2 linked regions of the Methylovirgula sp. 4M-Z18 genome follow. The protein of the gene in region 1 binds, or shares a complex with, the protein of each later gene. Links are inferred from orthologs where the notes say so. Each region holds a gene or a part of one and is shown in the gene's direction. Other genes may lie near its edges.

Region 1 (4,002 bases):
GCGCCGGACTTGAAAAGCGCTGCCGGGAAAGATCAGATATTCAGTCGGCGAATTGGCGTGGTGGCTTTAAAGCTACCGGGGCTGCGACGGCAGCGCCCGGTCCGATGGTCGGAATTTCTCGTCCTGCCCGCTGCCGGATGCGGGCACCTTTCCGTATCAGCCGGCGAGCGCCGCTTTCACTAGGCCGCTCACTTTGGCGAAATCCATCCGGCCGGTATATTTCGCGCGCAAAGCCGCGATCACCTTGCCCATGTCCTTCATGCTGGCGGCGCCGGTTTCCGCGATCGCGGCCTTGATCGCGGCTTCCGTCTCCGCCGGGCCCAGTTCCTCGGGGAGGAATGCCTTGATGATGGCGATTTCCGCCTTTTCCTTATCCGCGAGATCCTGGCGGCCGGCCTTTTCGTACATGTCGAGCGATTCGCCGCGGCTTTTCACCAGCTTTTGCAACAGGGCGAGTTCTTCCTCCGCCGACACCGTCTTGCCTTCGGCCCGCAGTTCGATGTCGCGGTTTTTCAGGGCCGAAGTCACCATCCGCAGGGTCTCGACCTTGAGCTTGTCACCAGCCTTCATCGCGTCCTTCAGGGAGGCCATTATTTGTTCACGCATATCAATTCCTCAATCTTTCGGCTTGCCCGATCGGTTTTGCCACCATATTTTGCGGCCCAAATGACCCGGCGCCGAGCCGGAAACAGGATGTAAAGCCACCATGACTGCCATTCAAGCTAAACCCGCGCCCGCGTGGGAAGAAACCACCGCGACCGCGGTTCTCGTTCTGTCCGATGGGACGGTTCTGGAAGGACGCGGGATCGGCGCGACCGGGCAGGCCGTGGGCGAAGTCTGTTTCAATACCGCTATGACGGGTTATGAGGAAATACTGACCGATCCGTCCTATGCGGGGCAGATCATCACCTTCACCTTCCCGCATATCGGCAACGTCGGCACCAATGAGGAAGACATCGAAACGGTGAATATGGCCGCGGCGTCCGGAGTGCGCGGTTGCATCCTGCAGGCGGACATCACCAATCCGTCGAACTTCCGCGCGACGCGGCACCTCGATCAATGGCTCAAGGCGCGCGGCATCATCGGTCTGGCCGGTCTCGATACCAGGGCATTGACCGCGCGGATCCGCGAAAAGGGCATGCCCAATGCGGTGATCGCCCACGCGCCGGACGGCCAATTCCACATGGCGGCGCTCAAGCAGGAAGCGGCGGCTTGGCCCGGCATCGACGGCATGGATCTCGTGCCCGACGTCACGACGGCCCAGCGTTATGGTTGGGATGAGGCGACCTGGCATCTGGGGCAGGGGTATGGCGGAGCCGGCGAGGCGAAGCATCATGTGGTCGCCATCGATTACGGTGTGAAGCGGAATATTTTGCGGCTTCTGACCGCTGCCGGCTGCAAGGTCACGGTCGTTCCGGCAACGGCCAGCGCGGGCGAGATTCTGGCGCTGCAGCCGGATGGCGTGTTTCTGTCGAACGGGCCAGGCGATCCGGCGGAGACCGGCAAATATGCTGTACCGGTCATTCAAACCCTGCTGGAGCGCAAGGTGCCGACCTTCGGCATCTGTCTCGGCCACCAGATGATGGCTCTCGCCGTCGGCGCGAAGACCCTGAAAATGCACCAGGGACACCACGGCGCCAATCATCCGGTTAAGGATTTCACCACCGACAAGGTCGAGATTGTGTCGATGAACCACGGCTTCGCGGTGAACCGCGAGACCTTGCCGGCCAATGCGACCGAAACCCATGTGTCGCTCTTCGACGGCTCCAATTGCGGCATCGCCCTGACCGACCGCCCGGCCTTTTCGGTGCAGCATCACCCGGAGGCGAGTCCCGGCCCGCAGGACAGCCATTATTTGTTCTTGCGCTTCGTCAAGATGATGGAAGCGGCCAAGGCGGGTTAAGCCTCTTCCGGGCCTAGCCAAGGCGTTCGCAGTCGCTATCATCCGCGCGCCCCTCAACGTCCGGAGTTTCGCATGTCCGCTGCTGCCTTCACGCTCGCGCTCGATGCCAAAGCCGCCCTGGGCGAAAGCCCTGTCTGGTCGGTGCGCGAAGAGGCGCTCTATTTCCTCGATATCAAGGGCAAGGCGTTGCACCGGTTCGATCCGGCGACGCGCGATCATCGTATCGTGCCGTTGGATGAGGAGACGGGCTGCGTCGGCCTCGTGAAAGGCGGCGGCTTCGTCGCCGGCATGCGCTCCGGCATTTACCTGCTCAATGCGCAAGGCGCGGTGACCGTGCGGCTCGCCGACAATCCGGAAAACCATGAGACGAACCGGTTCAACGACGGCCGCGTCGATCCGGCTGGGCGGCTCATTCTCGGCACGCTGGACGAAATCAAGGCCGGCGGGACGGCACATCTCTATCGCTACGACCGCCACGGCTTGAAGCCCGTGGTCGACGGGCTGCTCACCTCGAACGGCGTTGCCTTCTCGCCCGACGGGCGCTTCATGTACCATTCCGATACGCCGCGTTTCACCATCTGGCGCTATGCTTACGATCCGGCTTCGGGCAATCTCTCGGATCGCCAGGTCTTCGCGCAATGGCAGGCGACGGGCACTGATCGCGGGCGCCCGGACGGCGCCGCCGTCGACAGCGAAGGCTGTTATTGGTCGGCGCTGTACGAGGGCGCGCGCGTGCGGCGCTTTGCGTCCGACGGCACGATTCTCGCCGAATATCCGTTGCCGGCTCAATGCCCGACCATGGTGGCCTTCGGCGGATCGGATCTACGCACGCTGTTCGTCACGACCGCCAGCGCCGGGCGCCCGGCCGAAGAATTGACGGCTCTGCCCTATTCGGGGGGCCTCTTCGCGATGCAAGTGGATGTCCCGGGCCGGCCGGAACCCTTGTTCGATCCGGAGATCTAACGCTCGCTCTACGGCGTCGCCGGAATGAGCTTTCCGGTGAACAGGACAGGGCCGGTGACTTGGCCGGTCTTGGACCCTCCCTCCGGTTCAAGGCTCACGGCGAGTGTCGCGCTCTCGACCGTCGCATCGTCGTAGGACGCAAGCGCCTTGCCCGATTTGATGCCGGCAGTCTCGATCACGCCAAGGGATCGCGGCGCGCCGATCTTGTCCGAAACGAGCCAGAGTTCGTAGCTCTTGCCAGGCTGCGGCGGTGCGGCCACCGGCCGCACCGACAAAGTGCGATGCGTGAGATCGACGCTCACGAGAAAGGCGGGCGAGAGCGAATCCTTTTGCAGCACAGCGACGAAATTGCCCGGCGCGGGCGCTTGCCAGAGGCGCTGTACTCCGACCGCCACGAGCAACATCGCCGCGACTGCAGCCGTCGCGATAGCAGCGGCACGCCAGCGTTGCAGGCGGCGGGTGAGGTTTACGATCGCCTCGTCACGGGACGGCAGGCCGTCGATGCGGCGCAGGATCTTGGCGAAGAGCGCGTCCGAGGGCGTTTGCGGCGCAATGGTTTCATTCAACGGGTGCAAACGATTCTCCCAGTAAAGAATGGCGCGATCGAGTTCGGGATCGTGCAGGCGTTGTGCGGCGATCCGGCTCCGCTCGGCGGCGTTCAGCGTCCCGAGAACATATTCGGCGGCGAGGCCGTCTTTATCGTCGAGGTCACTCATGCGGCGAGGCACCCTTTCAATTGGGCGAGGCTGCGATGGAGCCAGGTTTTGATCGTGGCCGTCGGCCGGTTGAACCGTGCCGCCAATGCCTCGCGCGTCATGCCGCGATAATAGGCGAGAAGCACCATCTCCCGCTTGTCGTCTTCAAGACCATTGAGGCACGAGAGAAGCCGTTTCAGTTCGTCGCTCTGTTCCATCGTCTCGAGTGGATGCGGTAGGTTCGCCGCGATCTCTTCCATTTCGGAGCCGTTTTCGACGATGCCGATTTGCCGCCTCCGCGCGTCGTCGAGCGCGCGGTTGCGGGCGATCGCGGCCATCCAAGCGATCGGCGAGGCCTTGGCCGCGTCGTAATCGCCGGCACGCTCCCATATCTTCACATAGACTTCCTGCAGGCATTCTTCGGCGAGGTCGCGGCGCGCC
Region 2 (4,617 bases), 500 kb from region 1 along the record:
ACATGCTCCTGCGGTTCGTCCTGCGGCATCAGGGCCGCGCGCAGGATCACCCGCGCTTCGTCTTCCATCGAGCGCCCGTGTTGAGCGGCGGTCACGCGAAGGCGGACCTTGAGCGTTTCGTCGAGATTTCGGATCGTCAGACTTGCCACATCGTCCTCCACGATAGTCCGGGCTACACCTTAATCGACGATTGCAATGATTGCAATGATTGCACTGCAATCAGATGGAAGCAGGAAATCCGCGGACGACGGGCCAGTTCGATTTGGGTGCCGGCCCGTCGCCCCCATGTCTTTCCTGTTGCGTAAGCATCACGAGGGGTTCCCCCCGCTCCGATTCTGCGCTACTAACCCGCGACTTTCTGGCTGGGCGTCTCCAGCTCCTGCTTTTCTCGGGTATCGCCACGGACGCGCCCGGCCCTTTGGGCCAGCGCGGCCTTTTTTTGTGCCTGCAGCATGTGGGCGGCGAGGATATGATGCCGAAAAGGACAGATATTTCAACGATCATGATCATTGGCGCCGGCCCGATCGTTATCGGCCAAGCCTGTGAATTTGATTATTCCGGCACCCAGGCGGTCAAGGCGCTGAAGGAGGAAGGCTACCGTATCGTCCTCGTCAATTCGAATCCGGCGACCATCATGACCGATCCGGACATGGCGCACCGCACCTATGTCGAGCCGATCACGCCGGAAGTCGTGACCAAGATCATCGAAAAGGAGCGCTACGCGCATCCGGGCGGTTTCGCTCTGCTGCCGACCATGGGCGGCCAGACGGCGCTGAACTGCGCCTTGTCGCTCAAAAAGATGGGCACGCTGGAAAAATTCGATGTCGAACTGATCGGCGCGACGGCAGAGGCCATCGACAAGGCGGAAGACCGCGAGTTGTTTCGCGAGGCCATGACCAAGATCGGCCTCGACACGCCACGCTCGCACCATGTGAAGACGCTCAGTCAGGCGCTCGAGGCGCTCGAGGACATCGGTCTGCCGGCGATCATCCGCCCCTCCTTCACCATGGGTGGCACGGGCGGCGGCATCGCCTACAACAAGGGCGAATTCATCGACATCGTGGAGCGTGGCATCGACGCCTCGCCGACCTCGGAAGTTTTGATCGAGGAAAGCGTGCTCGGCTGGAAAGAATTCGAGATGGAGGTGGTGCGCGATAAAGCCGACAATTGCATCATCGTCTGCTCGATCGAAAACATCGATCCGATGGGCGTGCACACCGGCGATTCGATCACTATCGCTCCGGCGCTGACCCTGACCGACAAAGAATACCAGATCATGCGCAACGCCTCGCTCGCCGTGCTGCGCGAGATCGGCGTCGAGACAGGCGGCTCGAATGTGCAATTCGCGATCAACCCGGAAAACGGGCGGATGATCGTGATCGAGATGAACCCGCGCGTGTCGCGCTCCTCGGCGCTGGCCTCCAAAGCCACCGGCTTCCCGATCGCCAAGGTCGCGGCGAAACTCGCCGTCGGCTACACGCTCGACGAGATCAAGAACGACATCACCGGCGGTGCGACGCCGGCCTCGTTCGAGCCGACCATCGATTATATCGTCACCAAGATCCCGCGCTTCGCCTTCGAAAAATTCCCCGGCGCCGAGCCGACCCTCACCACCGCGATGAAATCGGTCGGCGAGGCCATGGCGATCGGCCGCACCTTCAACGAAAGCCTGCAGAAGGCCTTGCGCTCGCTGGAGACCGGACTCGATGGGCTCGACGAGATCGAGATTGAGGGTCTTGGCCAGGGCGACGACCGCAACGTCATCCGCGCCGCACTCGGCACGCCGACGCCGGACCGCCTGTTGAAGCTCGGCCAGGCCCTGCGCCTCGGCATGAGCCATGCGGAAGCACATGAGGTGTGCAAGATCGATCTGTGGTTCATCGAGCGGATTCAGGAGATCATCGATCTCGAAAACCGCGTCCGCGCGCACGGCCTGCCAAAGGACGCGAAAAACCTGCGGCTGCTGAAAGCCAACGGCTTTTCGGACGCCCGCCTCGCGGTGCTGAGCGGCCAATCGGAGGCGGATGTGCGTAGCGTCCGCCATGCGCTCGACGTGCGCCCGGTCTTCAAGCGCATCGACACCTGCGCGGCGGAATTCGCCTCGCCCACTGCCTATATGTACTCGACTTACGAGACGCCGTTTGCCGGCGTTCCCGCTGATGAAGCGCGCCCTTCGACACGCGAGAAGGTCGTGATCCTGGGCGGCGGGCCGAACCGCATCGGCCAGGGCATCGAGTTCGACTATTGCTGCTGCCATGCGTGTTTCGCGCTGTCGGAAGCGGGCTATGAGACGATCATGGTCAATTGCAATCCCGAGACCGTCTCGACCGATTACGACACGTCCGACCGGCTCTATTTCGAACCGCTGACCGTTGAGGACGTGCTCGAAATTCTCACCACCGAGCAACAGGCAGGCACGCTCAAGGGCGTGATCGTGCAGTTCGGTGGCCAGACGCCGCTGAAACTCGCCCATGCGCTGGAACGCGCCGGCATTCCGATCCTCGGTACCTCGCCCGATATGATCGATCTTGCCGAAGACCGCGACCGCTTCAAGCGCCTGCTCGACAAGCTCAGCCTCAAGCAGCCGAAGAATGGCATCGCCTATTCGGTCGAGCAATCGCGCCTGATCGCCGCGGATCTCGGTCTTCCGCTGGTGGTGCGCCCATCCTATGTGCTCGGCGGCCGCGCCATGGCGATCATCCGCGACGAAAGCGCGTTCGAGGATTACCTGCTCGGCACGTTGCCGAGCCTCATCCCTTCGGATGTCAAGGCGCGCTATCCCAACGACAAGACCGGCCAGATCAACACGGTGCTCGGCAAGAATCCGCTGCTGTTCGACCGCTATCTGTCGGATGCGACAGAAGTCGATGTCGATGCTTTGTGCGACGGCAAGGATGTCTATGTTGCCGGCATCATGGAGCATATCGAGGAAGCCGGTATTCACTCGGGCGATTCCGCCTGTTCCTTGCCGCCGCATTCGCTCGATGCCGCAACGCTTGCCAAGCTCGAAGAACAGACGAAGAAACTCGCGCTGGCGCTGCATGTCGGCGGCCTGATGAATGTGCAATATGCACTGAAAGACGGCGAGATCTATGTGTTAGAGGTCAATCCGCGTGCGTCGCGCACCGTGCCCTTCGTCGCCAAGGTGATCGGCGAGCCGGTCGCGAAAATCGCGTCGCGCATCATGGCGGGCGAATCTCTTGCGAGCTTCAACCTGAAGCCGAAGAACTTCGATCATGTCGGCGTGAAGGAAGCCGTCTTCCCCTTCGCGCGCTTCCCCGGCGTCGATACGGTGCTTGGGCCCGAGATGCGCTCGACCGGCGAGGTAATCGGCCTCGACCGTTCCTTCGCGATCGCCTTCGCCAAGAGCCAGCTCGGCGGCGGCACGTCGGTGCCGAAAGCCGGCACGGTGTTCGTCTCGGTCAAGGATGCCGACAAGGAACGCATCATGCCGACCGCGAAACTGCTTGAGACGCTGGGCTTCAAGATCATCGCCACCTCCGGCACGGCGCGCTTCCTGAAAGCGCAAGGCGTCGCCGCGACCAAGATCAACAAGGTCTCGGAAGGCCGCCCGCATATTGTCGACGCGATCAAGAACGGCTCGATCCAGCTCGTGTTCAACACGACCGAAGGCGCGCAAGCCCTCGCCGACAGCCGTGCGCTGCGCCGTGCGGCGCTGCTGCACAAAGTGCCCTATTACACCACCTTGTCGGGCGCGGTGGCGGCGGCGCAAGGGATCAAGGCCTATCTCGGCGGCGATCTCGAAGTGCGCGCCCTGCAGGATTATTTTGGGTGAGGTGACGTCGCGGCGCTTACCCTTCTCCCCGTTCACAAACCGGGTATATCCGGTTTGTGCATGTTTGATGCTGAACTCGGGCAAGCCCGAGTTCTGTGCGGGGAGCAGGGATGCGCGACTATTTTGGATGATTTGATCGATAAGAGGCCCATACCGCCCTATGATTTAGGTCCTGACGCCAGGAGGAGCATGCATGCCGCCCGTTATATCGGTTTCCGCGGTGACCAAGCGCTACAAAACCGGCGTCACCGCTCTGGAAACCATCAATCTCGACATCGAGAAGGGTGAGATATTCGCGCTGCTTGGCCCCAACGGCGCTGGCAAGACGACCCTCATCAGTATCATCTGCGGCACCGTTTCCATGACCTCGGGCCAAGTGCTCGTCAACGGCCACGACAACATCCGCAGCTATCGGGCGGCACGCACGATGATCGGTCTGGTGCCGCAGGAAATCGCCCTCGATATTTTCGCCACCGTATGGGACACGACCTGCTTCAGCCGCGGATTGTTCGGCCTCGGACCGAACCCAACTTATATCGAGCGCCTGCTGCGCGATCTCTCGCTTTGGGATAAGCGCGACAGCCGCATCATCGAACTCTCCGGCGGCATGAAACGGCGGGTGATGATCGCGAAGGCGTTGAGCCACGAGCCGGAGATCGTGTTTCTCGATGAACCGACCGCCGGCGTCGATGTCGCATTGCGCCGCGACATGTGGGCGCTCGTCCGACGCCTGCGCGAACAAGGCGTCACCATCATCCTCACGACCCATTATATCGAGGAGGCCGAGGAAATGTCCGACCGCGTCGGCGTCATCGACCGTG

Evidence for each region. The genes of interacting proteins can lie anywhere in the genome.
Region 2: the proteins of carA (region 1) and carB are in contact, whole or in part, in a solved structure (PDB 1KEE), measured with the Escherichia coli proteins. The link is inferred for Methylovirgula sp. 4M-Z18 from one-to-one orthologs.

Annotation. Positions count from the first base shown.
Region 1 is NZ_CP149574.1:2,684,786-2,688,787, reverse strand. What follows is about bases 11-2,804. They hold carA (glutamine-hydrolyzing carbamoyl-phosphate synthase small subunit), read left to right. Parts: upstream 11-706; coding sequence 707-1,903; downstream 1,904-2,804. Other genes in these bases: V9T28_RS12470 (SMP-30/gluconolactonase/LRE family protein), read left to right, coding at 1,976-2,804; V9T28_RS12480 (GatB/YqeY domain-containing protein), read right to left, coding at 157-606. In the rest of the region: more of V9T28_RS12470, read left to right, coding at 2,805-2,866; V9T28_RS12465 (anti-sigma factor), read right to left, coding at 2,875-3,582; V9T28_RS12460 (sigma-70 family RNA polymerase sigma factor), read right to left, coding at 3,579-4,002. UniProt on the Escherichia coli protein: Small subunit of the glutamine-dependent carbamoyl phosphate synthetase (CPSase).
Region 2 is NZ_CP149574.1:3,182,577-3,187,193, forward strand. The notes cover bases 100-3,996. They hold carB (carbamoyl-phosphate synthase large subunit), read left to right. Parts: upstream 100-472; coding sequence 473-3,796; downstream 3,797-3,996. Other genes in these bases: V9T28_RS14755 (FitA-like ribbon-helix-helix domain-containing protein), read right to left, coding at 100-149; V9T28_RS14765 (ABC transporter ATP-binding protein), read left to right, coding at 3,990-3,996. Also shown: more of V9T28_RS14755, read right to left, coding at 1-99; more of V9T28_RS14765, read left to right, coding at 3,997-4,617. UniProt on the Escherichia coli protein: Large subunit of the glutamine-dependent carbamoyl phosphate synthetase (CPSase).